Regions from separate parts of the Comamonas serinivorans genome, predicted to be linked through region 4. Evidence: predicted binding sites of a transcription regulator. Region 4 holds the regulator's gene; each other region holds the start of a gene.
What was found. Region 4 encodes sigma-54, which starts transcription at its own class of promoters, with help from an activator protein. Its sites were predicted from a motif close to TGGCANGNAANCTGCTTT; they were not measured.

Region 1 (7,455 bases), 810 kb from region 4:
ACACCGTCTGCCGGCTGATGCCCAGGCGGCGCGCGGCTTCGCTGACGTTGCCATTCACCGTCTGCAGCGTGCGTTGCAGGACCTGGTGCGACAGCTGCTTGAGGCTGCCCGTGTCCGGTCCTGGTTGCCACGCACCGGCAGCAGCACGCTCCTTGGCCACGGGGTGAGTCGTCGCCGCGGCCGCGGTGTCGTACCCCACGCCCTCGACGCCAGCACCGGCCAGGCCGGGTTCGTGGCGGCGCAAGGCCTCGCGCACGTCGTCGGCCAGGTGCTGCCACCCGATGAACGCCTCGTGGGGCTCGCGCAGCGCACAGGCCGTTTGCAGCACGCTGCTCAGCTGGCGCACATTGCCCGGCCAGTCGTAGCGGCGCAGGGCCGCCAGCAGGTCGGGCGCCACCGGCAAGGCGCCAGCGCCCTCGCACGCCTTGCCGGCGCCGGGGGCATCGGCCGGCCCCTGCGCTTCATCCGCCTCGCCCGGCCCCATGAAGCCGCGCAGGATGCGCAGCGCCAGCGCGTCGAAGTCGCTGCGCTCGCGCAGGGCCGGCAGGCGCAGCGCAAAGCCGTTGATGCGGTAGTAGAGGTCGCGGCGAAAGCGGCCGTCGGCCACGGCCTCGTCCAGCGCCGCGTGGGTGGCGCTCATCAAGGCGAAGTCCACGCCTGCGGGGGGGCCGCCGCCCAGTGGCGTGACCTGCCGCTCCTGCAGCACGCGCAGCAGCCGGGTTTGCAGCAGCACCGGCATGTGGCCGATCTCGTCGAGGAACAGGGTGCCGCCGTCCGCCTCGCGAATGCGGCCGGGGCTGCCGCTGCGCTGCGCGCCCGTGTAGGCGCCCGGCGCGTAGCCAAACAGCTCGGCCTCGATCAGGGACTCGGGGATCGCTGCGCAGTTGATGGCGACGAAGGGCTGGCCGGCCCGCGGGCCGCTGTCGTGGCAAGCGCGTGCAAACACCTCCTTGCCCACGCCCGATTCGCCGAGGATGAGCAGCGGCACCGGGGTGTGCAACAGTCGCCTGGCCTGTCGCGCCGCGCGCTGCCACAGCGAATCTCCCGTGTCGCAGCGGGCCAGGGCGTCAGGGCCCTCAGGGGCCGCAACCGGTGACGCACCCGTTGCCGGCCTGGACGGTGCCGACGCAGGCTGGTTCGGCCGCGCGCGCGGGGCCGGGCGCAGCACCCGGGGCTCGGGCCGGTGCACGCGCATGTGCAGGCGCTCGCCGTCGGGCAGGTACAGCGCCTGGGGCAGCTTGCCGGCCTGCGCCAGCAGCTTGGCCAAGCGGTGCTGCAGGCGATCCTCCAGCCGCAGCGAAAAGCAATCGCCGGTCGACAGCCCCAGCATGCGCATGCCTTCGGGGTTGCCACCGACCAGGACGCCCTCTGTCGTCAACACCACGATGCCTTCAGCCGGTGTATCCAGGCCCTCCGCTTGCGGATGAAGGTGGATACGCACATGCTCCGGGTAGCGCGACTTGAGCCAGCTGTTTTCGACCATGCGCGCCGCGCTGTTGGCCAGCACCAGCGCATGCGGCTGCGAGGCAAAGGCGTCACCCGAGATGTCGATCACGCCCGCCACCTCGCCCTGGGCCGTGAACACGGGCGCCGCCGAGCAATGCAGAAAGCCGTTCTGCGCCAGGTAGTGCTCGCCGGCCCGCACCTGCAGCGCCGTGCGCTCGGCCACCGCGGTGCCGATGGCGTTGGTGCCGCGCTCGCGCTCGTGCCAGGACTCGCCGCAGCGCAAGGCCACGCGTTGCGCCTGGTCCAGAAAGCCGTCGTCGCCCACGGTGTGCATCAGCGTGCTGTGCGCGTCGGCCAGCACCAGCATGCTGTGGTGGCCGCGCACCTGGCGGTAGATGAAGTCCATCACGGGCCGGGCAAAGGCCAGCAGCTGGGCGTTGCGCTGCAGCAGGCGCGCGAACGACGGGCCGGTGACCGGCCCCTGGCCTTCGCCGCGCGAGTCGGGGGCCAGGCCGGCATTCCAGCTTCGCTGCCAGGACCGCGCCAGGCGGTCATCCAGCGCGCTGGGCAGCACCACGCCTTGTTCCAGCAGGTGACGCCTGGCCTGCTGCAGGCCGTCTTCGTTGCGCATGCTTGTCTCCTGAGCGCGCGGCCCGGGCGGCCGGGCCGGGTGTGTCCGTGTGCGGACATCGGGGTGTGCGGGCCACTATAGCCAAAGGCCGCCACGGCGGGTGTGACAGATCACGACATGGCCTGCGTCCGGGCTGTGACAGGTCCTGTTCCAGTTTGGAACAGAACCTGTCACAGGCGGCCAGCTCGGCCCGGCCCACTCGATGCCTGCAGACACGCAGCCTGGCGGCCTGTGCGCCGGCAGCCCCGAGCTGGCATGAAGCTTGTATGTGACCGGGCGCCAGCCACCGGCTGAGCCCAAACCCAACAGGAGACAAACGCCATGAACATGTTCGACCTCAAGCAATTCCAGATCGACGTCGCCTACCCCTACAAGCAGCAGTACGACAACTTCATTGGCGGCAAATGGGTCAAGCCCTCGGCCGGGCGCTACTTCGAGAACGTGTCGCCGATCACGGGCAAGGTGTTCTGCACCGTGGCGCAGTCCGATGCCGAGGACGTGAACCGCGCGCTGGACGCCGCCCATGCCGCGCAGGACGCCTGGGGCCGCACCTCGGTGACCGAGCGCTCCAACCTGCTGCTGAAGATCGCCGACCGCATCGAGCAGAACCTGCACACCCTGGCCGTGGCCGAAACCATCGACAACGGCAAGCCGCTGCGCGAAACCATGGCGGCCGACCTGCCGCTGGCGGTAGACCACTTCCGCTACTTCGCGGGCTGCCTGCGGGCCGAGGAAGGCGCCATCTCCGAGATCGACGAGCACACCGTGGCCTACCACTTCCGGGAGCCCATCGGCGTGGTCGGCCAGATCATCCCCTGGAACTTCCCGCTGCTGATGGCGGCCTGGAAGCTGGCCCCCGCGCTGGCCGCCGGCTGTTCGGTGGTCATGAAGCCGGCCGAACAGACGCCCGCCTCCATCCTGGTGCTGATGGAGCTGATCGGCGACCTGATCCCGCCGGGCGTGGTCAACATCGTGAACGGCTTCGGCAAAGAGGCCGGCGAGGCCCTGGCCACCAGCAAGCGCATCGCCAAGATCGCCTTCACAGGCTCGACCCCCGTGGGCCAGCGCATCCTGCACGCCGCGGCCGACAACCTCATCCCCTCGACCGTGGAGCTGGGCGGCAAGAGCCCCAACATCTTCTTCGCCGACGTGATGGACCAGGACGACGCCTTCTTCGACAAGGCGATGGAAGGGCTGGCCATGTTCGCGCTGAACCAGGGCGAGGTCTGCACCTGCCCCTCGCGCATCCTGGTGCAGGAGTCGATCGCCGAGCGCTTCATCGAGCGTGCCCGCGAGCGCGTGGCCAAGATCAAGACCGGCCACCCGCTGGATGTCTCGACCATGGTGGGTGCCCAGGTGTCCAAGGTGCAGATGGACAAGATCCTGAACTACATCCAGATCGGGCAGCAGGAAGGGGCGCGCGCCATCATCGGCGGCGAACGCAACCTCATGGGCCAGGACCTGGACACCGGCTTTTTCATCCAGCCCACCATCCTGCAGGGCCGCAACGACATGCGCGTGTTCCAGGAGGAGATCTTCGGCCCCGTGGCGGCGCTGACCACCTTCAAGGACATGGACGAGGCCATCGCCATCGCCAACGACACCATCTACGGCCTGGGCGCCGGCGTGTGGAGCCGCGACGGCAGCACGGCCTACAAGATGGGCCGGGCCATCAAGGCCGGCCGCATCTGGACCAATTGCTACCACGCCTACCCGGCCCACGCCACCTTCGGCGGCTACAAGGCCTCGGGCATCGGCCGTGAAACGCACAAGGTGGCACTGGGCAACTACCAGCAGACCAAGTGCCTGCTCGTCAGCTACAGCCCGAACAAGCTGGGCTTCTTCTGACGCGCGCTCGCGCTGACCAGACCCTGGCCCGCTTCACGCGGGCTAGGGTCAGGGTCATGGGCAGGCATCAAGACATCCGCATAGGGTATCAACTTTTTTCCGATGCAGCACAAACGGCAATAACGCCATACTGCATCGTTCAATAGAATTCCAATCGAGCAGCGGCACGCATCCACCGCGTTGCACCGAGAGGCCCCACGCCCCCTCGCCCATCTGGAAGCTCCGGCTCACCAGCACCGCCGTGTGGCCCATGTCGGCGACGATCTGGGCGCCAGCCGAACTGACCCGTGCGCCGCCGCCTGTGCCGTCTGCAACTGCCCGGCCACCTCGATTCAGCGTGAGGCCAGCGCCTTTCGCAACGGTGCCTGATCACTCAGCGCGTGAAGCTCGCACCGCCTGGCCATGCGCCTCCGCACACCTCCACCCGTTCCAGCACGCGCCCTGCATCGGCCCCCCATGCACAGGCCACACCAGCCCACGGTGCTGACCCCGCCCGGGGCGCACGGGAAGCGCTGGGCAGGACAAGCGGCAGGCGCTCGCAGCCGAACGACCCGGACGCGCCAGGCCCCGCACGCCGCATTCCCGCATGGGGCCACGGTACGCGGGTAAACGCGCATGTGCGGACGGCCGCAGTCTCCTACGCTGAGCCCCGCCTGCTCCGCCAGCACCGCTGTGGGGTGCTGCACGCCGTGACCAGGCGGACGACAACAACACTCGGAGACACTTGCATGCATGGTTTTGACCTTGGCGCGCGCCGCGCGCGTCCTCCCAGCGCCAGCCACCCTCTGCGCTGGGGCCTGTCGCTGGTTGCCATCGCGGCCTTGACCGCCTGTGGCGGCTCGGGCGATGACGACGACCCCACCCCGCCGACGGGCAAGGACTTCAGCGCCGAAATCCGCCGCACGGCCATGGGCATCCCGCACATCAAGGCCAGCAACTGGGCCGGCCTGGGCTATGGCGTGGGCTATGCGCAGGCGCAGGACAATCTCTGCACGCTGGCCGACAGCTTCCTGACCTACCGCGGCGAGCGTTCGCGCTACCTGGGCGCTGAGGCCAACGCGGTGTACGCCACCACCATCGACCAGCCGCGCAACCTCGATTCGGACTTCTTCTTCAAGCACGTGGTGAACGACGACGCCGTGCAGGCCATGATGGACGCGCAGCCCGAGGACGCGCTGAAGGTGATGGCTGGCTTTGCCGCCGGCTACAACCGCTACGTGAAGGAAGCCCGCGGCGGCCAGGCCACGGGCAACGCCGCCTGCCGCAGCGCGGAGTGGGTGCAGCCCATCACCGCCAAGGACCTGTGGCGCCGCGCCCTGGCCGCCAACCTGGCCGGCGGACACAGCAACTTCGTGGCCATGATCGCCAACGCCCAGCCCCCGGCCAAGGCAGCCGATGCCGGCGACGCCAAGAGCGGCCAGACCGGCGCCGGCGGCCTGCCCACGCTGGCGCCGGGCAGCATGAAGGCGCCCAAGCTGCAGGTGGGCGGCGAAGCCGGCGTGGGCAGCAACATGTACGGCTTTGGCCAGCAGGCCACGGGCGGCAGCGCGCTGCTGTTCGGCAACCCGCACTGGTACTGGAAGGGCGCCGACCGCTTCTACCAGATGCAACTCACCATCGACGGTCAGGTCAACGTCAGCGGCGTGTCGTTCCTGGGCTTCCCGGTGCCGCAGATCGGCTTCAACCAGAACGTGGCCTGGAGCCACACCGTGTCGACCGCGCGGCGCTTCGGCTTCTTCGTGATGACGCTGGACCCCGCCAACCCCACGCGCTACCTGCGCGACGGCCAGTCCACGGCCTTCAAGGCACGCGAGATCAGCGTCAGCGTGCGCAACGGCTCGGGCCAGGAAACCGTCACCCGCACGATGTACGCCACCGACCAGGGCCCGGTCATCAACCTCAGCGGCCTGCACCCCGCGCTGGGCTGGACGGCCCAGAGCGCCGTGGTCATCCGCGACGTGAACGCACTGAACTACCGCACGGTGCGCAACTGGATGCGCTGGAGCCGCGCCGGCTCGCTCGACGAGTTCGCCCGCATCCAGCGCGAAGAGGCAGCCATCCCCTGGGTCAACACCATCGCCGCCGGCCGAAATTCGGCCGAGGTCTGGTACGCCGACATCGGCACCGTGCCCAACGTGCCCGATGCGCAGCTGGTCAGTTGCGCCACGCCCTTCTCGGCCGCGGCCGCCGTGGCCCTGCCGCGTGTGCCCGTGCTCGACGGTTCGCGCAGCGCGTGTGACTGGCAGAGCGACGCCGATTCCGTGCAGCCCGGCACCGTGGGCGTCAGCCGCATGCCCAGCCAGCGCCGCACCGACTACGTGGGCAACATGAACGACAGCTACTGGCTGACCAACGTGAACGCCCCGCTGACCGGTTACCCGGCCATCTTCGGCCCCGCGGGCACCCAGGCCCAAAGCCTGCGCACCCGCCTGGGCCACCGCATGGCCGTGCAGCGCCTGGCCGGCACCGATGGCTACGCCGGCAAGCTCGCCACCAGCGAGATCGTGCGCCAGATGGTGCTGGACAGCCGCATCGAATCGGCCCGCTTCAAGGACGAGGTGCTGGCCCTGCTGTGCCAGGGCGACGGCGCCGATGCGCGCCAGACGGCCTGCGCCACCCTGCAGGCCTGGGACGGACGCGGCACCGCCAGCTCGCGCGGATCGCACCTCTGGGATGAGTTCTGGATGAACCTCTCGGCCAGCAGCCTCACCGAGTCGGCGCTGTACCTCACCGCCTTTGACCCGGCCGATCCGCTGAACACGCCGCGCGACATCAACCCCGCCGCGCGCAGCACGCTGGCCACCGCCTTCGACCAGGCGGTGCAAGCCGTGCAGCGCTCGGGCATCGCCTTCGATGCCGCCCGGGGCAGCGTGGTCTACCTGACCCGCGACGGCTCGCGGCTGCCGCTGTACGGCGGCTGCGGTGGCGTGGGCTACTTCACCATCAACTGCTCGGAGTACCGCCTGACCAGCCAGGGCTACCCCATGGACGACCAGCCGCACGGCAACTCGTACATGCAGGTCGTCAGCTTCCCGAGCGGCGGCGTCGAGGCGTACAGCTTCCTCACCTTCTCGCTGTCCGACGACCCGGCCTCGCCCCACTACGGCGACTACAGCGCGCGCTACAGCAAGCAGCAGTGGCTGAAGGTGCCGTTCAGCGAGGGTGAGATCGCCGCAGGCGCCGTCGGCCAACCCACGCGCATCTCGGAGTGAGGCGCGTCGGACTCTGATCGATTGCCGCAGTATGGCGTGCCTTCCGATTCATATGAATCGACCACACCACCATACTACCTCCTCATCGATCACCGCCTGAGGTCAAGCATGGGTCCGGTCCCGCGGTCGCCTTTCGGCCGCCGGACCGGGCCTTTTTTTGCTGGATCGGCGCTCGGTGCCAGCCGGGGAGGACGCGTCGGTCGATGCGGTGGGCCATGACGGACCCGGCACTGGCTGATGGTCGAACCCGTACGGCAACGCGGCCCTGAGCCGTGGGGACCGAACCTGGCCCGCCCAGCGGCAAAGTCGAGTCGAGTC
Region 2 (7,455 bases), 1.3 Mb from region 4:
TCCTTGGGAATGGCAGCGGTGTTGATGGCCACAAACGGGCCCTTGGTGCCCAGATCGCCTCGCGGCGAATGCTTGTGCAGGGCGCGTGCCACGAGCTCTTTGCCCGCGCCCGACTCGCCCGTGATGAGCACGGTGACGTGGCTTTGCGACAGGCGGCCGATGGCGCGGAACACCTCCTGCATGGCCGGGGCCTGGCCCAGCATCTCGGGCGTCACGCTGCTGGCCTGGGCTTGTTCGCTTTCGCGGCTGCTCTCGTCCAGCGCGCGCCGGATCAGGTCCACGGCATTGGGCAGGTCGAAGGGCTTGGCCAGGTATTCGAAGGCGCCGCCCTGAAACGCCGCCACGGCGCTGTCCAGGTCCGAGAACGCGGTCATGATGATGACCGGCAGCTCGGGGTGACGCGCCTTGACCTGGTTGAGCAGGTCCAGGCCTGAGCCCCCCGGCATGCGGATGTCGCTCACCAGGACCTGAGGCGACGTCCCATCGGCCAGCGCAGCCAGCACATCCTTGGTGTTGCTGAAGCTGCGGGTTGCGAGCCCCTCGCGTGCCAGCGCCTTCTCGAGCACAAAGCGAATGGAGGGGTCATCGTCAACAATCCAAATCGGCTTCATGCAGCTGCGTCCTTCTGGCGGTCATCCCCCGCTCAGGAAGGCAGGGGAATCAAGATGTGAAATTCCGTGCGGCCGGGCTCGCTGTCCACCTCGATCATCCCGTCGTGCTGTTGCACAAAGGTCTGCGCCAAGGTCAGGCCCAAGCCGGTTCCCCCGTCGCGTCCAGACACCAGTGGGAAAAATACCCGTTCTTTGATGGCATCGGGCACACCAGGGCCGTTGTCCTGAATAAGCAATTGCAATGCCAGCTTGTGTCGCCGCTTGCCGATCGTGACCTGACGCGCCACGCGCGTGCGCAAGGTGATGCGCGCATCCCCGGCCTGGATGCGCTCGGACAAGGCCTGCGCGGCATTGTGGGCGATGTTGAGCACAGCCTGGATCAGCTGCTGGCGATCGGCATGCAGGTCGGGCAGCGAGATGTCGTAGTCGCGCGCGATGGTCAGGCCCTGGGGAAATTCGGCCAGGATCAAAGAGCGGACCCGCTCGCAGACTTCGTGGATGTTGACGGCACCGACCACATGGGCATGCCGATGCGGCGCCAGCAGCCGGTCGACCAGGGTCTGCAGGCGATCGGCTTCGTGGATGATGACCTGGGTGTACTCGCGCAGGCCTTTGTCCTCGATGTCCATTTCGAGCAGCTGGGCCGCGCCGCGGATGCCGCCGAGCGGGTTCTTGATCTCGTGCGCCAGGTTGCGCACCAGCTCCTTGTTGGCCTCGCCAAACCCGGCTTGGCGCTCCTCGCGGGCCAGCCGCACCTGCAGGTCGATGGGCACCATCTCGATGACGATCTCATCGGGGTCTTCGGGCTGGGCCAGCATGACGTGCACCAACATGGGCTCGACCAATTCGGGATGCACCAGCGTGGCATCGAAGCGCATGTGCGAGAACGCGTTGCGCCGCACACCGGCCAGGGCCTGCTCGAAGTCCAGCGTGTCCTGCAGGTAATGCTGCAGGCTCAACTGACGCAGGCTGTGCAGCGGTCGACCCAGCACGCTCTCGAGGGCCACGTTCACGAAGGCGAACTGCCCGTCGTGACGCACCACGGCCACCAGCGAGGCCAGGCGGTCGAAGGCCTGAAAGCGCGCCGTGTCCGCCAGCGCAGCAGGGTCCTCAGCGAACACGGCTCAGTTCGCGCTGGATGCTGTCGATGTCGGCCTGGTTGCGGTCTAGGTTGGCTTTCATGCCCGCCACGCGGTCCAGGTACTTCTGGTAGTTGCGTGCCTCGCCGCCCACCTTCTCGGGTTGGCCATTGTTGTAGTCCTTGACGAGCTCGGCCTGCTTCGACTGGGCCCGCTGCAGCTCGTTCTCGAGGATCACGCGGGCGTCGCTGTCCCGCGCCTTCTGGCCCGGGTCGTTGGACACCGGACGGGGCACGGCCGTCGCCACGGTGGCCGTGGGGGCTGGGCGCGCCCGTGGCGGCGCCGCGGCAGCGGTGCGCTGGGGACTCGGCGACGGCGATGGCGCTGCCACGGCCTGCGGCCGGGTGCCATGGATGACGGTCACCCCGACGCTGGTGTCCAGCGCCTTGCAGTCCTTGCCCTTGGCGGGCCGGTTGGTGTATTCGTTGCCACAGCGATACACCTTGTCCTGCGCCGCAGCGGCCATGGGCAGGCCCGCCACCAAAGCCAACAACAACGAAGGGATGATCACATGCATGACTGCTTTCCTTGATGGGGCCCTGAAGCCCACCTGCATCGGTCAAAAGCGCTATGGAGTGGCCTGACGCCCAAAGATTCCATCACACCCGACGGCGAAGCGCCCAATTTGTAAGTGAACGCAACTTTATCGACGGGTAAGTATCGCGCAAAGTCCGCCCCCTGACACCGCAAGCGTGGCTGGGAACCCACAAAAAAGGACGGCCAAAGCCGTCCTTTCACACGTCAACGCGATGTTGCGTTTTACAGCGAGTAGTACATGTCGTACTCGACGGGGTGCGGCGACATGCGCAGGCGCTGCACTTCACCCATCTTCAGCTCGATGTAGGCATCCAGCATCGCGTCGGTGAACACGCCACCTTGCGTCAGGAAGGCGCGGTCCTTGTCCAGGGCTTCCAGGGCCTGATCCAGGCTGGAGCACACGGTCGGGATCAGCGCGTCCTCTTCGGGCGGCAGGTGGTACAGGTCCTTGGTGGCGGCTTCGCCGGGGTGGATCTTGTTCTCGATGCCGTCCAGACCGGCCATCAGCAGCGCCGAGAAGCACAGGTACGGGTTGGCCAGGGGATCGGGGAAGCGCGCTTCGATGCGGCGGCCCTTGTCGCTGGCCACGTGCGGAATGCGGATCGAGGCCGAGCGGTTGCGGCTCGAGTAAGCCAGCTTCACGGGGGCTTCAAAGCCGGGCACCAGGCGCTTGTAGCTGTTGGTGCCAGGGTTGGTGATGGCGTTCAGTGCACGGGCGTGCTTGATGATGCCGCCGATGTAGTACAGCGCCGTGTCCGACAGGCCGGCATAGCCGTTGCCCGCGAACAGGTTCTTGCCGTCCTTCCAGATCGACTGGTGCACGTGCATGCCCGAGCCATTGTCGCCGGCGTAGGGCTTGGGCATGAAGGTCGCGGTTTTGCCATAGGCATTGGCCACGTTCCACACCACGTACTTCAGGCGTTGCGTCCAGTCGGCGCGCTCGACCAGCGTGCTGAACTTGGTGCCGATTTCGTTCTGGCCAGCGCCCGCCACTTCGTGGTGGTACACCTCGACCGGGATGCCCAGCGATTCCAGGATCAGGACCATCTCGGTGCGCATGTCGTGCGTCGAGTCAACCGGCGGCACGGGGAAATAGCCCCCCTTGGTAGTCGGGCGGTGGCCACGGTTGCCGGTGTCGAACTTGGTGCCGGTGTTCCACGGCGCTTCGTACTCTTCGATCTCGAAGAACGTGCCCGAGGGACCGTCGGCCCAGCGCACGCCGTCGAAGATGAAGAATTCGGGCTCCGGTCCGAAGTACGCCGTGTCACCCAGGCCAGAGGCCTTCAGGTAGGCCTCGGCGCGGCGCGCGATCGAGCGCGGGTCGCGGTCATAGGCCTTGCCGTCGCCGGGCTCGAGCACGTCGCAGCTCAGCACCAGCGTGGGTTCTTCAAAGAAGGGGTCGATGTACGCCGTGTTCGGGTCGGGCATCAACAGCATGTCCGAGGCTTCAATGCCCTTCCAGCCGGCCACCGACGAGCCGTCGAACGCATGGCCTTCGGTGAATTTGTCTTCGTCGAAATGAGACAGCGGCACGCTCACGTGCTGCTCCTTGCCACGCGTGTCGGTGAAGCGGAAGTCAACGATCTTGACCTCGTTCTCTTTCACCATGCCCATCACGTCTGCGACACTCTTGGCCATCAAGCTCTCCTGGTTAATCCGATCAGTTCATCAAGCAATCCACCCGGAAGAATGCAGGTTTCATGCCATGTTGCTGGTGGGGATCGGGGGTCGCGACCTTCGCGATGGCTCCCGCTCTTCACAGCGCGCGCGCATTGTGCCCTGACTCCGCCCTGTCGGGCAGGGGCGCTCCCAGGTCCCGGCGCTTTTTTCTCACGCACGGCGGTGGGGCGCCGCCCCACCCCCTTGGCGATCGCACCACTTTGGTTCACACCTCTCGAAAGTCACCAGATTGGTGCAATACGCATGACAAAGCCCCGAAACGGTGCGTCACAAGCCCTCCGGGGGATCACCGGCTCAATTCCGGTCCGTAGCGCAACGCAAACGCGGCCAGGCGCTGGCGCAGGTCGGCGTACGCCGCTTCCACCTCGGCCGCTTCGCCCTTCACCCCCAGCTCGATGTGCGCCCCCCACTCCGGGTGGTCGACCGAGGGCAGGCTGAACACCTTCACGGCGGGGTGCTCGGACTCAATGGCTTCCATCGTCGGCGTCAGCAGCCCTTCGGCCGCCCCCAGGATGATGACCGAGCGCTCCACTTGCACGACCCGGCGCTGCAAGCGCTGGTAGTAACTGTCCAGCACCCAGGCCATCATGGGCCAGGCCATCACCGGGAACCCCGGAAAGCAGTGCACCGCCCCACCGCGCGCGCCGGCGCAGCTGAAGCCGGGAATGCGGTTGAACGCGTTCGGCACCAGGCTGGCGCCGGCCGGAAACACGCCCATGTTGAGGCGGTGCAGGTTGTCGGGCCGCTCGGGCTCGTAGGGCTCGCCCTTTTGCTGCGCCACTTCGCGCATGCGCGCCTGGATCAGCAGCTTGGCCTGCGGGTGCAAGGCCAGCGGCACACCCAGGGCCTGCGCGGCCGCCTGCCGCGTGTGGTCATCGGGGGTCGCCCCAATGCCGCCTGTGGACAGCACCACGTCGCCCGATGCAAAGGCACGCGCCAGGGTGGCGGCAATGCGGTCGCGGTCATCGCCCACGTACTCGGCCCAGGCCAGGCTCATGCCGCGTGCCGTCAGCAGCTCGATGCACTTGGCGAGGTGCTTGTCCTGGCGCTTGCCCGACAGGATTTCATCCCCCACCACGATGAGCCCAACCCGCGGCATGCGGGCTTCGTCGGCGGGCCAGGTGAAGGTTGCGTCGGGCACGACGCGCAAGGCCTCGTCGGCCTCGCTGACAGGGGACGACGCGGTGTTCGAATCAGGTGAATCAGACATGGCAGGCGATGGGCAGCAGAAAGGGAATGAACCGCCCGCATTCTGGCCCCATCGCGCCGGACGCGGCCGGGGTCAGCGGCCTCCGCCCCGGTGCCATCGCATGCAGCGGCGAAGCGACACGGACATCACGCGCAGCGCCAAGGCCGCCAGCGCAGGGCCACGGTTGCACCGCCGACGCCATCGGACTGAACGGCGCAGGAGGACGCCTGCGAATCCTGCCGCAGCAGGGCACCTGTCCGCGCCGCGTCAATCCACGACCGCTTGGCCAGGCTTGAAAAGCCTTATCAGGCAGTATTCGCCAGCTTCGATTTATTTTGAATCGGAAACACCGCCGTACTCCCATTCTTATCGCGCAGCAGCTGCAACTCATCCAGCGTGTAATGGGCAAACCACAGGGCTGTGAACACCAGCACGGCCATGTAAATCATGGCCGCCAACGGCATGAGCACGGCAAAGAACGCCGCGAACAGCAGCCCCGACGCCCACACCACCGCCGGAGCCGCGCCGAGCAACCCGGTCACCACACCCATCAGCACCAGATCGCGGCGCCTGGTGCGCAGCAGCTCGCGCAACTCCAGCCCGGTCGCGAAGTCGGACAGCACATCGAAGCCCATCACGCGGGCGTTGAGCCAGCCCCAGATCAAGGGCGGCACGATGAAATGGACACCCGGCACCCACCACAGCGGCAGGCTGATCAGCAGGTACAGCATCGCCCGCGCCAGCGCCGAAGCCGACCAGACGACCGACTGCCAGAACGTGGTCTCGCCACGGCGCGCCAGGCCCCCAAAGCGACGCCGCGCCACATCGCGCGCCACCAGCGGCGCCAGCACGGCCGACGCCACCACCACCGCGCACAGCAGCGCCACCGTGTACAAGGCCATGGCCAGCATCAGCCCGACCAACACGCCGCCCACGTCGCCCAGCCAGGCGGCGTGGCCAAACCAGCGCGTCATGTGGTGTTGCACCGCCTCCACCATGGCCCAGCCCGACAGCCAACGCAGCAAGCCCGAGCTCGCTTCGTCCCAGAACAGCACGCTGACGCCGCCCACGAGCAGCCCCAGAAGCAGGATGGGCAGCACCACGTAAGCCCAGGTGCGCGGGCGCAAAAGGTCGGCCAGGGCCAGTCTCAAACTGCGAAGCACACGGGTCATGAGGGGTTCGATCGAAGGGCCATGTCAGGGCCTGCATCATCCACATCCGGCCCGCACGCCCCCCCGCCATGCGGGGAAACAGGCGGGCATCGCGAGGGGTTGCCCCCTGTGGCGCAGCCTGCGGCGCAACGAGAGGGGCCATCGAAATCAGTTCGGCTCGCCACCGGGATTCGCCCTATTCAAGTCACAAGCTGCAGCAGTATCGCGCAGTTGCCGTTCATATGAAAACGAAAATCCCCTCATACCCCCCATCGCAGGCGCGTTGGCTGCGGCCATGAAAACATCGGTCTCGGACTGCTCAAGATCGCCCGCCCTGGCGCTCAGGGCGAGACGCCCCGATGAGTGCCGCCCGTCATCGGCTGCGACCTGCCGTATAGGGTTGGCTGGCCGCGCTGACCCCTGAACCGATTGCAGGGCTGTGCCGAGCGATGTGCCTCCGCTCGCCATCGACAGCTCACTTGGGCAACCGCCACGCTCACCTGAAGCGCACCCAACCGCCCATGACTTCAGGGGTTGAGGCGTTGTCGGCGAAACACGCCCATCCCGAGCATCAAGGCCGAGAGGGAGACCACGCCAGCCATCCCCAAAGCCGGCACCGGCGCAGGCGCAGGGGGCGTGACGACAGGCGCATCGGAGAAGGTCAACCTCACCCAGCCAGCGGAGCCATCAATGGGGGGCGACACGATGCCGTCAAAGAAGTCTGTGATCAAAATCGGGTCTGAATCTGCGACGCCACCCGAGCCCCCTTGGACATCCGAATTGACGTTGGAGAGCTGGCGCGTGCCATTCACATGAATGCACGAGCCGCCACCGCCCCCGCCGGTGGGTGCAAACTCCACCACCGGAGGTCCGAAGTCAAACAGCAAGCCGGGGGTGATCCCGCCGGCTCCGACTTGCCCCAGATAGCCCCCTCCCCCGCCCCCGCCTGATCCGGTGTTGAGGTAGGCCCCGTTCTCGACCAACAGGGGTGAGTGAGTCCCATCAGAACCATCGCCGGGGCTCATGCAACTGGCGGTCGATACAGCGGGCTGCAGCCCATTCGCCCCAGACTCTGCGGTCGACACGGTGGCCTGGCTTTGAAATGCACCGCCGCCCCCGCCGCCGCCGCCGGCTCGAATGAACGTGCC
Region 3 (7,455 bases), 2.0 Mb from region 4:
GCGGGCCGGTGCTGCCGAAGAGGATGTCCTTCACGTCGCCCATCCAGCCCTCGTCCTGCGGCGCCGCATCGGCGGCTTTGGCGCCGGCCTCGGCGGCGGCACCGCTGCGCGACTTGAGGATTTCATAGGCCGATTCGCGGTCCACCGGCGTGTCGTAGACGCCCGCCACCAGCGAGGTCTGCATGAGCTGCCGGCGTGTGGCCTCGTCGATGGGGCCGATGCGGCTGCCCGGCGGAATGACGAAGGTGCGCTCGGTCACGCTGGGGCGGCCCTTGGCATCCAGGAAGCTGACGAGGGCTTCGCCCACGGCCAGCTCGGTGATGGCGGTTTCGATGTCGAGGCCGGGATTGGCCCGCATGGTCTGAGCCGTGGCTTTGACGGCCTTCTGGTCCTTGGGCGTGAAAGCGCGCAGCGCGTGCTGCACGCGGTTGCCGAGCTGGGCCAGCACGCTTTCGGGCACGTCCATGGGGTTTTGCGTGACGAAGAACACGCCCACACCCTTGGAACGGATCAGGCGCACGACGAGTTCGATGCGCTCGAGCAGCACCTTGGGCGCGTCGTTGAAGATGAGGTGGGCTTCGTCGAAGAAGAACACGAACTTGGGCTTGTCCAGATCGCCGACCTCGGGCAGGCGCTCGTACAGGTCGGACAGCAGCCACAGCAGGAACGCCCCATAAAGGCGCGGCGACTGCAGCAGCTTGTCGGCCGCGAGGATGTTGACCACCCCCATCTGTGGTGATGCGCCGCCCGACGCTGCCCCGGGGGCCGCGGTCTGCAGCAGGTCTTCGACGTTGAGCATGGGCTCGCCGAAGAACTGTTCGCCGCCTTGCGATTCGAGGGCCAGCAGCGCGCGCTGGATGGCGCCCACGCTGGCCGAAGAGATGTTGCCGTACTCGGTGGTGAACTGCTTGGCGTTGTCGCCCACGTGTTGCAGCGCGGCGCGCAGGTCCTTCAGGTCCAGCAGCAGCAGGCCCTGGTCGTCGGCAATCTTGAAGACGAGGTTGAGCACACCGCTTTGCGTGTCGTTCAGGTCCAGCATGCGGGCCAGCAGCAGCGGGCCCATGTCCGAGATGGTGGCGCGCACGGGGTGGCCCTGCTCGCCGAACACGTCCCAGAAAGTGGTGGGACAGGCGATGGCTTCGGGCTCGGGCAGGCCACGCTCCTTCAGCGTCGCAGCGATCTTGGGCGCCAGCTGGCCTGCCTGGCTGATGCCCGACAGGTCGCCCTTGATGTCGGTGAGGAACACCGGCACGCCGATGCGCGACAGCTGTTCGGCCATGGCCTGCAGCGTGACGGTCTTGCCGGTGCCCGTGGCCCCGGTGATGAGGCCATGGCGGTTGGCGAGTGCGGGCAGCAGTTCGCCGCGCGCAGGCGGGTTGCTTTGGGCATTCAGGGCAATCAGCAGCGGTTCAGCCATGGCGTCTCGTGGCCCCTTGCGGGCAAAAGTAAAATCTCGTCCGATTATCAAACGTGTAGGAAATCCAACGATGGCCGGCCACAGCAAATGGGCAAATATTCAACACCGCAAGGGCAGGCAGGACGAGAAGCGCCAGCGCATCTGGACCCGTGTGGTGCGCGAGATCATGGTGGCGGCCCGCACCGGTGGCGGCGACCCCACGGCCAACCCGCGCCTGCGCCTGGCCATTGACAAGGCCAAGGCCGCCAACATGCCGGCCGACACCATCAAGCGCAACATCGACAAGGCCACGGGCAACCTCGAAGGCGTGAACTACGAGGAAATCCGCTACGAGGGCTACGGCATCGGCGGCGCGGCCATCATCGTCGACACCATGACCGACAACCGCGTGCGCACCGTGGCCGACGTGCGCCACATGTTCAGCAAGTACGGCGGCAACCTCGGCACCGAAGGGTCGGTGGCCTTCCAGTTCAAGCACGTGGGCCAGATCATGTTTGCCCCGGGCGTGGACGAGGACAAGGTGATGGAGGTGGCGCTGGAGGCTGGCGCCGACGACATCGTCAGCGACGAGGAGGGCGGCGTGGAAGTCATCACCGAGCCCGGCCATTTCGAGGCCGTGCGCGATGCGCTGGAGGCCGCTGGCCTGAAGGCGGACATGGCCGAGGTGACCATGCGGGCCGAAAACTCCATCGCCCTCAGCGGCGAGGACGCGCAGAAGATGCAGCGCCTGCTGGACATGATCGAAGACCTGGACGACGTGCAAGAGGTCTACCACAACGCGGAGCTGGACCTCGGCTGATTCGCATGCCATGACGGGGGTATATACCGGTTTGCGTTGATTTTCAAACGCAGACCTGTCGATACCCCCACACCCCAGCGCGCACCCCGGTGCGCATCGCAGTTTCCTGAGGCGCCACGCGCGCAAATCCCATGAAAGTTCTTGTCATTGGCGGCGGTGGCCGCGAGCACGCCCTGGCGTGGAAGCTGGCCCAGTCGCCGCGCGTGCAGCAGGTGTACGTGGCGCCCGGCAACGGCGGCACGGCGCTGTCGCCCGCGCTGGTCAACGTGCCCATCACCGACCTGGTTGCCCTGCGCGACTGGGCGTTGGCCGAGAAGATCGCCCTGACCGTGGTCGGCCCCGAGGCGCCACTGGCCGCCGGGGTGGTCGATGACTTCCGCGCCCACGGCCTGAAGATCTTCGGCCCCAGCAAGGCGGCCGCGCAGCTCGAAAGCTCCAAGGCCTTCTCCAAGGACTTCATGGCGCGCCATGCCATCCCCACGGCCGAGTACCAGACCTTCAGCGACCCCGCTGCGGCGCACGACTACGTCAACGCCAAGGGCGCGCCCATCGTGGTCAAGGCCGACGGCCTGGCCGCCGGCAAGGGCGTGGTGGTGGCCATGACGGCCGATGAGGCGCACGCCGCCATCGACGACATGCTGGGCGCCAACTCGCTGGGCGTGAGCCACAACGAGGGCGGCGCCCGCGTCGTGATCGAAGAGTTTCTGCAGGGCGAAGAGGCGAGCTTCATCGTCATGTGCGACGGCAAGGACGTGGTGGCCCTGGCCACCAGCCAGGATCACAAGCGCCTGCTGGACGGCGATGCCGGCCCCAACACCGGCGGCATGGGCGCCTATTCGCCCGCGCCCGTGGTGACGGCCGACGTGCACGCGCGCGCCATGCGCGAGGTCATCCTGCCAACCATTCGCGGCATGGAAAAGGACGGCATCACCTACACCGGCTTCCTGTACGCCGGCCTCATGATCGATGGCAACGGCAAGCCCAAGACGCTGGAGTTCAACTGCCGCATGGGCGACCCCGAGACCCAGCCCATCATGATGCGGCTGAAGTCCGACCTGTTCGAGGTGCTGAGCGCCGCAGCCAGCGGCAAGCTCGGTGACATGCAGCTGCAATGGGACCGCCGCCCCGCGCTGGGGGTGGTGTTGGCCGCCCACGGTTACCCGCTGGCACCGCGCAAGGGCGACCGCGTGACCGAGCTGCCGCAGGACAGCGACGACGCCGTGGTCTTTCATGCCGGCACGCAGATGGGCGACGACCGGCAAATCACCACGCAGGGCGGCCGCGTGATGTGCGCGACCGCACTGGGCGATTCGCTCAAGCAGGCGCAAGAGCGTGCGTATGACCTGGCGCGCCAGGTGCACTTCGACGGCATGCAGTACCGCCGCGACATCGGCTACCGCGCGATCAAGTGACGCCGGCTGCAGTCAAGCCAATTTTATGGGTTGCAGTATGGGCTGGTTGCCGTTCGCTTATGAACGGAAACCGGCCCATACTGCATGTGAAGGTCAACAACCTGCCGCAGACGCCGCTGTGGACAGGGTGCGCCATGGCCTCTGCACCGTCCGCCCACCACACCTGCGCGCCGCTTGTGACGGTCTGCCCGGGGCAGGCCGAAGCCTGCGGGATCGCCTTGCACAAGGCTTTCGAGTCTGTCGCGCTCAGCCACGGCTACCGGGCGCGTGCCACGGTCTGCCGATTGGCGCTGGGTGACATACCCGGCAGCATGGCGGCATGGGTTGTTGCCTCCGGGGCGGGAAGGGACGGGGCATCGGCCGCACCACGCCGACGCCAACTCACCATCTTGGTGCATTGTCTGGCGCAGGCTGCGGTCGCACGCCCTGGCTGGGGGCAACCATGCTGCGGCGCGCAGCTGTTCCAGAGTCGAATGCGCAGGTTGGCGCACCGCCGTCGCGCGGCGAACCCTTGCATCGGCCTTGAAGAATTGGCACGCATCGTGCTTTGACTGGGGTGTCCACGCACCTGGCGCAATCCAGGTGGGATGCACGGCAAAGGCGCCATGAACCGGGACCCGGTTCATGGCGCCTTTTTGCGTGTTCACCTGCAACGAACGAGGTCCCCCATGTCATACATCGTGCCTTCGGAATTCGTCACCAAGATGGTCGACGCCGGCGAATCCAAACTCTACATGGCGACGCGCGACGCCTTCATCCGCGCGTTGATGGCGGGCGCCATCCTCTCGGTGGCGGCGGCCTTCGCCGTCACCGTCACCCTGCAGACGGGCTACCCCATCCTGGGCGCCATCCTGTTCCCCGTGGGCTTTTGCATGCTCTACCTCATGGGCTACGACCTGGTCACGGGCGTGTTCATGCTGACGCCGCTGGCCTGGATCGACCGCCGGCCCGGCGTCACGCTGTCGGCCATCCTCAAGCACTGGGGCGTGGTGTTCACGGGCAACTTCGTGGGCGCGCTGATCGTGGCCTTCCTGCTGGCCTTTGTGTACACCTACGGCTTCTCGGCGCCGGCCGGCAAGATCGGCGACACGCTGGCCCACATCGGCGAGAACCGCACGCTGGGCTACGCGGCCCACGGCCTGGCGGGCTGGCTGACCATCTTCATCCGCGCCGTGCTGTGCAACTGGATGGTGTCGCTGGGCGTGGTGGGGGCCATGGTCTCGACCAGCGTGGGCGGCAAGGTGGTGGCGATGTGGATGCCCATCATGCTGTTCTTCGCCATGGGCTTCGAACACTCGGTGGTCAACATGTTCCTGTTCCCCACGGCCATCATGCTGGGCGGCAACTTCTCGGTCGCCGACTACATGCTGTGGAACGAGATCCCGGTGCTGCTGGGCAACATGGTGGGCGGCCTGAGCATGACCGGCTTGGCGCTGTACGCCACGCACGTGAAAACCGCCCCGCGCAAACATGCCATCGGCTGAAGCCGCGGCGGTGCCCGCGCTCCGGCTGCAGGTGGGGCAGCACAGCGAGCGCGGCACCCATGCCCGCAACCAGGATTGCCATGGCGCCTTCGTGCCGCAAGGCCATGGGCTGATCGCCAAGGGTGCGGCCTTTGCGATTGCCGACGGCATCGGCAGCAGCCCCGTCAGCCACCTGGCGAGCGAGATCGCCGTCACCAGCGTGCTGGAGGACTACTTCAGCACGCCCGACACCTGGTCGGTGAAGAAATCGGCGCAGCGCGTCATCGCGGCCACCAACGCCTGGCTGCACGCGCAATCGCGCCAGGCCGGCCACGTCGGCCTGCAGCGCGACCAGGCCCACGCCTGCACGCTGAGCCTGCTGGTGTTGCAGTCGGCCACGGCGCATGTCTTCCAGGTCGGCGATGCCGGCGTCTACCGCGTGCGCCAGGGTCAGCTCGACACCTTGAGCACCGCCCACCGCGTGCAGGTGGATGGGCGGCCGGTGCTGACGCGCGTGCTGGGCACCGAGCCCCATGTTGAATTGGACTACCAGACCGCGCCGCTGGCCGTGGGCGATGTGTTCGTGTTGATGACCGATGGCGTGCACGAGCACGTGAGCGAGGCCAGCGTGTGCGCCGCGCTGGCGCATGCCGAGCTGGACGATGCGCAGGCGCTGGACCGGTTGGCCCGCCAGTGGGTCAGCCAGGCCCGCGCCGCAGGCAGCACCGACGACGCCACGGTGCAGCTGGTGCGGGTGCTGGCCTTGCCCGTGCCCAGCGCGGCCGACATGCGCCTGTTCACCGGCTTGCCACCATGCCCGCCGGTGCTGGCCGTGGGCCAGCAGCTCGATGGCTACACCGTGCTGGCGCAGCTGCACGCCAGCAGCCGCAGCCACGTTTACCTGGTGGCGGACGAGCGCGGCGCGCGCGCGGTGATGAAGATCCCGTCGCTGGACGGCCGCCAGGACCCGGCTTACCTGGAGCGGCTGTTGCTCGAAGACTGGTTTGCGCGCCGCATTGCCAGCGCCCACGTGGTGCGCAGCCTGCCGGGGCCGCCGGTGAAGTCGCACCTGTATGTGCTGAGCGAGCATGTGGCCGGCATCACCCTCACGCAGTGGATGCGCGAACACCCGCGGCCCACGCTGGACGCGGTGCGGGCCATCGTCGAGCAGGTGGCCCGCGGCCTGCAGGCCATGCATCGGCAGGACATCCTGCACCGCGACCTGCGGCCGGACAACATCCTGATCGACGAGGCGGGCCGGGTCCACATCATCGACCTGGGCTCGGCCAAGGCACTGGGGCTGGACCGTGCACTGGACGCCACCGAGCCGCTGGGCGGCATGGGCACGCTGGCCTTCAGCGCTCCCGAGCTGTTCCTGGGCCAGGCCGCCAGCGTGCAGTCCGATCAGTACGCGCTGGCCGCCATCGCCTACCAGATGCTGAGCGGCCGCCTGCCGTATGGCACCCAGGCAGCCCGCACGCGTTCGCGGGCCGAGCAGGCGCGCCTGCGCTATGCACCCGTGGTCCAGGACGACCGCGACCTGCCTGTGTGGATCGACGACACCTTGGCACGGGGCTTGCATCCAGACCCGGCCATGCGGTTTGGCGAGTTGTCGGAGTTCGTGCAGGCCTTGCGCATGCCCAGTGTGGCGGCCGCCCCGCAGCGCTTGCCGCTGGTGGCCCGCCACCCGGTGGCGTTCTGGCAGGGCCTGTGCGTGGTGCTGTTGCTGGCTCTGCTGGGGTCGCTGGCGCGCGGCTGAACACGTGGGACATGGATGGGCAAGGGGTCGAGATGAGTGACGTCAAGGTGTGGTTGGTGGGCGCAGGCCCCGGAGACCCCGAGCTGCTGACGCTGAAGGCGGTGCGCGTGCTGGGGCAGGCCGATGTGGTGCTGGTGGACGACCTGGTGAACCCAGCGGTGTTGGCACATTGCCCCCAGGCCCGCCTGGTGCCGGTGGGCAAGCGCGGCGGCTGCCGTTCCACGCCACAGGCCTTCATCCAGCGGCTGATGCTGCGCCACGCGCGCCAGGGCCTGCGCGTGGTGCGGCTCAAGGGCGGCGACCCGGGAGTGTTCGGGCGCTCGGGCGAAGAAGTGGCCTGGCTGCAGGCACATGGCGTGGCCTGCGAGGTGGTCAACGGCATCACCGCCGGCCTCGCCGCGGCCACGGCCTGCGGGCTGCCGCTGACCATGCGCGGCATCACCCAGGGTGTGACGCTGGTGACCGGCCACACCGAGCACGGCGATGCACCCAACTGGGCGGCCCTGGTGGCCGGCGGCACGACCCTGCTGATCTACATGGGGGTGGCCAAGCTGGCTGACATCCAGGCCGCGCTGCTGGGTGCCGGCATGGCGGCCGACATGCCG
Region 4 (7,455 bases):
GAGGGCCTCTAGGAGAATGCTTTGACCATGAAACGACGTGATTTTTCGATGGGCTTGGTGGCCGTGGCCGGCGCAGGTCTGGTGCCCACGGGCGCCTGGGCGCTGACCGCGGGCAAGGACTACGTGGCGCTGTCCAAGAAGGCACCTGTGGCGGCCGCGGCGCCCAAGGTGGAAATTGTCGAGTTCTTCTCGTACGGCTGCGTGCACTGCATGCATTTCGAGCCCCAGTTCGAGAACTGGATCAGCAAGGCCCCCAAGGACGTGGTGGTGCGCCGCGAGCACGTGGGCTTCAACGCCGCCTTCGAGCCGCTGCAGCGCCTGTTCTACGCCCTGCAGGCCCTGGGCCAGCTCGAGAAGGTGCACGCCAAGGTCTTTGCCGCGCTGCAGACCGAGAAGATCCGCGTCGACAAGGAAGACGTGGCCGCCGACTGGGTGGCCAAGCAAGGCGTGGACAAGGCCAAGTTCCTGGCCGCGTACAAGTCCTTCGGCGTCTCGACCAAGGTCAAGCAGGCCATCGTGCTGCAACAGGCCTACCAGGTCGAAGGCACGCCGGGCTTTGGCATTGCGGGCAAGTACTACACCGACCCCAGCCGCACCGGCGGGTTTGCAGGCATGCTGCAGGTGGCGGACACCCTGATTGCCCAGGAACGCAAGGCATAAGGCCGAGGCCGCAGTCTAGAGGCTGCAACCGACGAGCCCGCCTTGGCGGGCTTTTTCGCGCTCGCTACAATCAAAAATTGGTGAAAGCAAAAAACGTGCCTCATATGAAACCGATTCCTCGTCTGCTGGCGGCGCTCCTGTTGTCGGGCCTGGCCACGTTCGCGCAGGCCGAGCGTGCCGATCGCAGCAAGCCGATGAACATCGAGGCCGATGCGCTGACCTACGACGACAAGCAGAAGCTGTCGGTCTTCACGGGCAACGTGGTGCTGACCAAGGGCAGCATCATCATGCGGGGCGGCAAGCTCGAAGTGCGCCAGGACGACGCCGGCAACCAGTTCGGCGTGCTGTACGCAGCGGGCACCAAGCGCGCGTTCTTCCACCAAAAGCGCGAAGGGGTGGACGAGTACATGGAGGGCGAAGGCCGCACCATCCATTACGACAGCAAGGCCGACACCGTTCGCCTGGTGCAGCAGGCCGAAATCCGCCGCCTGATGGGCACGCGCGTGGCCGACACCATCACCGGCAGCGACATCCTCTACAACAACACCACCGAGGTGGTCACCGTCGATGGCGGCGTGCGCTCGGCCACCGACCAGGGCACCCCCGTGCCGGGCCGCCAGGGCCGCGTGCGCGCCGTGCTCACGCCGCAGACACCCGCGGGCGGCGCGCCAGCGCCGGGCTCGACGCCGCTGCAGCCCTCGGGCAGCCTGAACCAGGAGCGCCCATGAGCGGCCTGGCCGAGGCAGCCGGCGTGGCCGCTGCGCCCGCCGCCACGGACCGCCACAGCCGGCTGGACGTGCAGCACCTGCGCAAGGCCTATGGCAAGCGCACCGTGGTGCACGACGTGTCGCTGGCCGTGCGCTGCGGTGAGGTCGTCGGCCTGCTGGGCCCCAATGGCGCGGGCAAGACCACGTCGTTCTACATGATCGTCGGCCTGGTGCGGGCCGACGCCGGCGAGATCACCATCGACGGCCAGTCGGTGCAGCGCCAGGCCATGCACCTGCGCGCGCGCATGGGCCTGTCCTACCTGCCGCAAGAGGCCTCGATCTTCCGCAAGCTCACCGTGGCCGAGAACGTGCGCGCCGTGCTCGAGCTGCAGCGCGACGCCCACGGCAAACCGCTGAGCCGCGACGAGATCGAGTCGCGCCTGACCACGCTGCTGCAGGAGCTGCACGTGGAGCAGCTGCGCGACTCGCCCGCGCCGTCGCTCTCGGGGGGCGAGCGCCGCCGGGTCGAGATTGCCCGTGCGCTGGCCAGCCAGCCGCGCTTCATCCTGCTGGACGAGCCCTTTGCTGGCATCGACCCCATCGCCGTCATCGAGATCCAGCGCATCATCGCCTTCCTGAAGGCCCGCGGCATCGGCGTGCTCATCACCGACCACAACGTGCGCGAAACCCTGGGCATCTGCGACCACGCCTACATCATCAGCGAGGGCCGCGTGCTGGCCCAGGGCACGCCGGCTCAGATCGTCGACAACGCCGAGGTGCGGCGCGTGTACCTTGGCGAAAACTTCCGCATGTAAGCCGCGTCGCGATGAAGCAAGGCCTGTCGCTCCGTGTCTCGCAGCACCTGACGCTGACCCCGCAGCTGCAGCAGTCGATCCGGCTGTTGCAGCTGTCCACGTTGGAACTCGACCAGGAGGTCGAGCAGATGCTGGGGGACAACCCCTTCCTCGACCGTGAAGACGGCGAAGCGCCGCAGGAGGACTTCGGTCTGGCCCAGGCCGATGCCCACGTGAGCGTCGGGGACCGCATCAGCGAGCGCGCCAGCGAAACCGAGTCTGCCAGCGAGCGTCCGGACCGTGAGCCAGCCGGTGGTGATGACGAGTATGGGGCATCCTCCGGTGATACAGACAACGACGCTGGCGTGAACTGGGAGGGTGATGGCTCCAACGCCCTGTCGCCCGACGATGGCGAGTGGGGCGGCGATGCGCTGCCGCGCGGCGCTGGCGCCCCCGACGACGACGCGCTGGATGCGAGCGAGCGCACCGGCATGCACGAGTCGCTCTACGACACGCTGCACCGCCAGGCCCTGGCCCTGCACCTGTCCGACGTGGACCGCGCGGCGGTGTACTTCATCATCGAATCGCTGAACGAAGACGGCTACCTCGAAGAGTCCGTTGACGACCTGGCCGACGGCCTGCGGCCGACCGACGTGGACCAGCGCGACGAGCTGATCGACCGCCTGATGCTGGCGCTGCGCCTGGTGCAGGCCATGGAGCCCACCGGCGTGGGCGCGCGCGACCTCAGCGAATGCATGTGCCTGCAGCTCGACGCACTGCTGCAGGCCAACCCCGACGACGCCATCGCCACCGTGGCGCGCGACATCGTGCGCCACCCGATCGACCTGATCGCGCGCCGCGATGCGCGCAAGCTGTCGCAGCTGTGCGGCTTCAGCGAAACCACGGTGCGCACCGGCCTGGCCTGCATCAGCCGGCTCGAGCCCAAGCCCGGTCGCCGCTTCGTCAACGTCGAGCGCAACATCGTGGTGCCCGACGTCATCGTCTCGCGCATCGAGGGCAACGGCGCCAACCCGCGTTTTCGCGTGCGCCTGAACCAGGAGGTGATGCCCAAGCTGCGCGTGAACGACGTCTACGCCAATGCCCTGCGCGGCGGCAAGAGCGACTCGCACCAGGCCCTGCAACAACGGCTGCAAGAAGCGCGCTGGTTCATCAAGAACATCCAGCAGCGCTTCGACACCATCTTGCGCGTGTCGCAGGCCATCGTCGAGCGCCAGCGCAGCTTCTTCATCCATGGCGAGCTGGCCATGCAGCCACTGGTGCTGCGCGAAATCGCCGATGAGCTGGGCCTGCACGAATCGACCATCTCGCGCGTGACCACGGCCAAGTACATGGCCACGCCGTTCGGCACCTTCGAGCTGAAGTATTTCTTCGGCTCCGGGCTGGACACGGAGGCCGGTGGCAGCGCCTCGAGCACGGCGGTGCGGGCGCTCATCAAGCAGTTCATCGCCGAAGAAAACCCCAAGAAGCCGCTGTCGGACAACCAGATCTCCGAGATGCTCAAGGAGCAGGGCATCGACTGCGCGCGCCGCACGGTGGCCAAGTACCGCGAGGCCATGCGCATCCCCACGACCACATTGCGTCGAGCATTGTGAGGGGTATGGGGAAGTTTACGTTATCTTGACGGCCATTTCTGGCAAGTACTCCATAATCGTTTGCCTGGCTCTGCAACATTGCCAGAGCCATGGATGTGTTGCAGTGACCCCCATGTGACGGGCTGTTAGGGGCTTGGCACAGAGGTTGCTCGTATCACTGTGAACGTCGCAAGACTGCACCGAGGTGGTGCGAATTGCACCGTTTTGGATTTGGATTCACGCCACGAGGACTTTCATGAAACGCACCCATCTGCTCATCCCTGCACTGCTCCTGAGCTCGCCTTTCGCCATGGCCCAATCGTCGGTCACCTTGTACGGCCTGGCCGACCTGGGCCTGGGCAAGCTCGATGGCGCCAAGACCCAGATGCAGGGCAACACGGTGATGAACAACACCAACAGCCACATCGGCCTGCGCGGCGTGGAAGACCTGGGCGGCGGTCTGTCGGCCGGCTTCAACTTCGAGACCGAGCTCAACGCCGAGACCGGCGCGGGCGATGGCGGCTGGACGCGCCAGGCCAACGTCTGGCTGGGTGGCAACTGGGGCACGTTCAAGATGGGCCGCATGAACCACCCCTCGTTCTTCGGCTACCTGGCCTGGGAAGCGACCGGCAACGCCAACTACTCGGTGGTGGCCAACACCTACGGCATCGTGGGCGTGGGCGAACGCTCGAGCAGCATGTTCATGTACAGCACGCCCGACATGGGCGGCCTGCAGGGCAACCTGGGCTACGTTTTCAAGGCCGACAACGGCGGCGCCGCGCGCACCGACCTGAGCCTGACCTACGCCAACGGCCCCATCTCGGCCGGCTTCTCGGCCAACAAGACCAAGGGTGAGAAAGCCAACTGGGCCCTGGGCGGCAAGTACAACTTCGGCGCCTTCACGCTGAATGCTTCGTACAACGACACCCGCACCCTGGCCGTGGCGACCAAGCGCAGCGGTGTCAGCGTGGGGGGCACGGTGGCCTTCGGCGCTGCCAGCGTGACGCTGGACGTGACGCGTGACCTCAAGCACGAGCTGGGCAACGCCGATCTCAAGAAATACACCAACGCGGTGGTCGAGGCGAAGTACAACCTGTCCAAGCGCACCTCGGTGTATGGCGCGGTGCTGCGTCTGGACAGCACCACCAACTACGGTGTGGGTTTGATGCACACCTTCTGACCTGAGGAGGAACCTGTCCTTTTTCTGCAATTCTCCGAGTTGGCCCGGCTTTGCCGGGCTTTTTTTTGCCTCATCCTGGGGCGCGTCTCGGGGTCTCGGGGATATCAGGCCGCGGGCAGCACCAGCCGGGCGCGCAGGCCCGGGTGGGTGTTGTCGAAACTCAGCTTGCCCAGGTGAACCTGGGCGATGGCCTGCACCGAGGCCAGGCCCAGGCCCAGGCCAGGGTGGTCGCTGTGGGCGCGGAAGAAGCGTTGCGTCAGCTTTTCCAGGGCGGCCGGCGGCGCGCCTGGCCCCTGGTCGGACACCGTCAACTCGATGGCGGGCCCCAGTTCGCCGTGCTGCAGGGCAAGCGCGCCGAGCACGATGTGCACCCTGCCATCCGCTTCGCGCCCGTGTTTGAGCGCGTTCTCGATCAAGTTACTCAGCGCGCTGGCCAACAGATTGGCATCGCCCAGGCAGTACAGGCCACTCGGCGATTGCAGCGTCAGCGTTCCGCCCTGATCCTCCACCAGCGGGGCGTACAGGTCTTCGGCTTCGGCCAGCAGGCTGGTGACGTCGACCGGGGAAAACTGCATGCGCAGCGCGCCGGCCTCCACCTCGGCGATGGCCAGCAGGCGGTCGAACATGGCGCTGATCTGCAGCAGCTCGTCCGAGAAGGCTTCGAGGTCCAGCTCGCCAGGGCGGCCGTCGGCTTGCAGGCGCAGCGCGTCCAGGCGCAGGCGCATGCGCGTGAGCGGCGTGCGCAGGTTGTGGGCGATGGTGTTGGAGACGTTGCGGATGCCGTCCATGAGGGACTGCAGCTGGTCCAGCATGTGGTTGATGTCGCGGTACAGCAGCGTGAACTCGTCGCGCTGGTTGGGGTCGACGGCGATGCGCTGCTCCAGCCGGCCGGCAGCCACCTGCGTCATGGTGCTGCGGATGTGGGCAGCGCGCTCTTCCACCAGGCGGCGGAACCCCACGGCGCCAAAACCGATGATGAGCAGGCTGATCAGCGCCGTCCAGCTGCTGGCGCGGATGAACAGGTGCTCCATGTCTTCGAGGGCCCGGATGTCGTGGCCGATGATGAGCATCTGCCCACCGTCGAGCTGCATGGCCTGCACGCGCGCCACGTGTGTCTGGTGGTGGCGCACCACCTGCACCTCGCGCGTGCCGAAGCTGCTCAGCACACGCGGGTTCTTGAGGCTGGCGTTGCCGAACAGCGTGTGACCCTGGGCGTCGGTGACCATGAGCACCTCGGAGTCGCTGTTCACGCCGTCGTTGAGCGTCTGCTGAACCTCCCGCTCCAGCGCCGCCACGCCCGAGGTGCGGGCGATGAGCTCCATGCGGTGGCGGCTGGTGCTGGTGTACTGGTCCAGGCGGGCGCGCATGGTGCCCAGCATCTGCAGGTAGAACATGCCCAGCACGATGGTCACCGTCAGCACGATGAGGGCGCCATGGCGGAACGCCACCTGAAAGGCGATGGAGCTCCACGGCTTGCCGGTCATGGCAGGGCGTCGGGGTTGCTGGTCAGGCTGTAGCCGATGCCACGCACGGTGTGGATGAGGGCGGGCGAAAAGCCCTTGTCCACCTTGGCGCGCAGGCGGCTCATGTGCACGTCGATCACGTTGGTCTCGGGGTCGAAGTGGTAGTTCCAGACCGCTTCCAGCAGCATGGTGCGCGTCACCACGCGGTCGGCATGCTGCATCAGAAAGCTCAGCAGGCGAAACTCGCGCGGCTGCAGCGCCAGGGCCTGGCCGGCGCGTTCGGCCTTGCGCGCCATCAGGTCCACGCGCAGGTCGGCCACCTCCAGGCGGTAGCCGCTGGGGGCGGTCTGCGAGCGGCGCAGCAGGGCGTCGATGCGGGCCGACAGCTCGGTGAAGGCAAACGGCTTGGTCAGGTAGTCGTCGCCGCCGGCATTCAGGCCGGCCACGCGCTCGTCGATGGCCGACAGCGCGCTGAGGATGAGCACCGGCGTGGTGCTGCCCGTGGCGCGCAGGGCCTGCACGATCTTCAGGCCGTCGAAGTCGTTCGGCAGCATGCGGTCCAGCACGATGACGTCCCAGCCCTGGCCCACGGCCAGCGCCAGGCCCTGGACGCCGTCGCGGCACAGCACGACATCGGCGCCTTGCTGGCGCAGGCCGTTGCTGAGGTACTGCGCGTTGATCACGTCGTCTTCGACGATGAGGATGCGGTGCATGGTCAGCGATTGTGCACGCCGGGCCTGGCTGGCCGCCGGCCGCATTACGGATTGGTCATGTGAAGTTAAGCCATCGCCAGCACCCCCACACCTAGCATGCGTCCCGACCCAATCCAACGAGGGAACCGGTATGAGGACACGAGACATGGTGCATGCAGCCTGGCTGCAGCGAACCGCGGCGCCACTGGGCGCCTTGGCCCTGGCGCTGAGCCTGGGCGCCTGTGGTGGCCACACCGCGGCCGAGGTGCAGGGGGCGCCACGGGCGCCCGCGCTGCTGGCCGACCAGGTGCGCGTGAGCGAGGGGGCGCTGAAGATGTTGTCCGTGCAGCCGGTGAGCCAGGTGCAG

Region 1: a site for sigma-54 is predicted at 2,329-2,346, ahead of exaC (acetaldehyde dehydrogenase ExaC). Genes of this name have one in related genera too.
Region 2: a site for sigma-54 is predicted at 3,976-3,993, ahead of glnA (type I glutamate--ammonia ligase). Genes of this name have one in related genera too.
Region 3: a site for sigma-54 is predicted at 4,160-4,177, ahead of CCO03_RS10430 (formate/nitrite transporter family protein). Genes of this name have one in related genera too.

The regions. Positions count from the first base shown of each region.
Region 1 is NZ_CP021455.1:703,163-710,617, reverse strand. It holds gene CCO03_RS02945 (sigma-54-dependent Fis family transcriptional regulator) at 1-2,077, opposite strand, end outside; gene exaC (acetaldehyde dehydrogenase ExaC) at 2,399-3,925, shown strand; gene CCO03_RS02935 (penicillin acylase family protein) at 4,654-7,137, shown strand.
Region 2 is NZ_CP021455.1:1,166,612-1,174,066, reverse strand. It holds gene ntrC (nitrogen regulation protein NR(I)) at 1-611, opposite strand, end outside; gene glnL (nitrogen regulation protein NR(II)) at 644-1,732, opposite strand; gene CCO03_RS04910 (hypothetical protein) at 1,722-2,267, opposite strand; gene glnA (type I glutamate--ammonia ligase) at 2,510-3,925, opposite strand; gene CCO03_RS04900 (competence/damage-inducible protein A) at 4,254-5,066, opposite strand; gene CCO03_RS04895 (EI24 domain-containing protein) at 5,462-6,328, opposite strand; gene CCO03_RS04890 (hypothetical protein) at 6,835-7,194, opposite strand.
Region 3 is NZ_CP021455.1:2,451,175-2,458,629, reverse strand. It holds gene CCO03_RS10445 (helicase HerA-like domain-containing protein) at 1-1,417, opposite strand, end outside; gene CCO03_RS10440 (YebC/PmpR family DNA-binding transcriptional regulator) at 1,488-2,216, shown strand; gene purD (phosphoribosylamine--glycine ligase) at 2,348-3,628, shown strand; gene CCO03_RS10430 (formate/nitrite transporter family protein) at 4,297-5,112, shown strand; gene CCO03_RS10425 (bifunctional protein-serine/threonine kinase/phosphatase) at 5,099-6,850, shown strand; gene cobA (uroporphyrinogen-III C-methyltransferase) at 6,883-7,455, shown strand, end outside.
Region 4 is NZ_CP021455.1:4,418,132-4,425,586, reverse strand. It holds gene CCO03_RS18925 (thiol:disulfide interchange protein DsbA/DsbL) at 28-660, shown strand; gene lptA (lipopolysaccharide transport periplasmic protein LptA) at 765-1,388, shown strand; gene lptB (LPS export ABC transporter ATP-binding protein) at 1,385-2,182, shown strand; gene CCO03_RS18910 (RNA polymerase factor sigma-54) at 2,194-3,774, shown strand; gene CCO03_RS18905 (porin) at 4,010-4,933, shown strand; gene CCO03_RS18900 (sensor histidine kinase) at 5,038-6,417, opposite strand; gene CCO03_RS18895 (response regulator transcription factor) at 6,414-7,109, opposite strand; gene CCO03_RS18890 (efflux RND transporter periplasmic adaptor subunit) at 7,240-7,455, shown strand, end outside.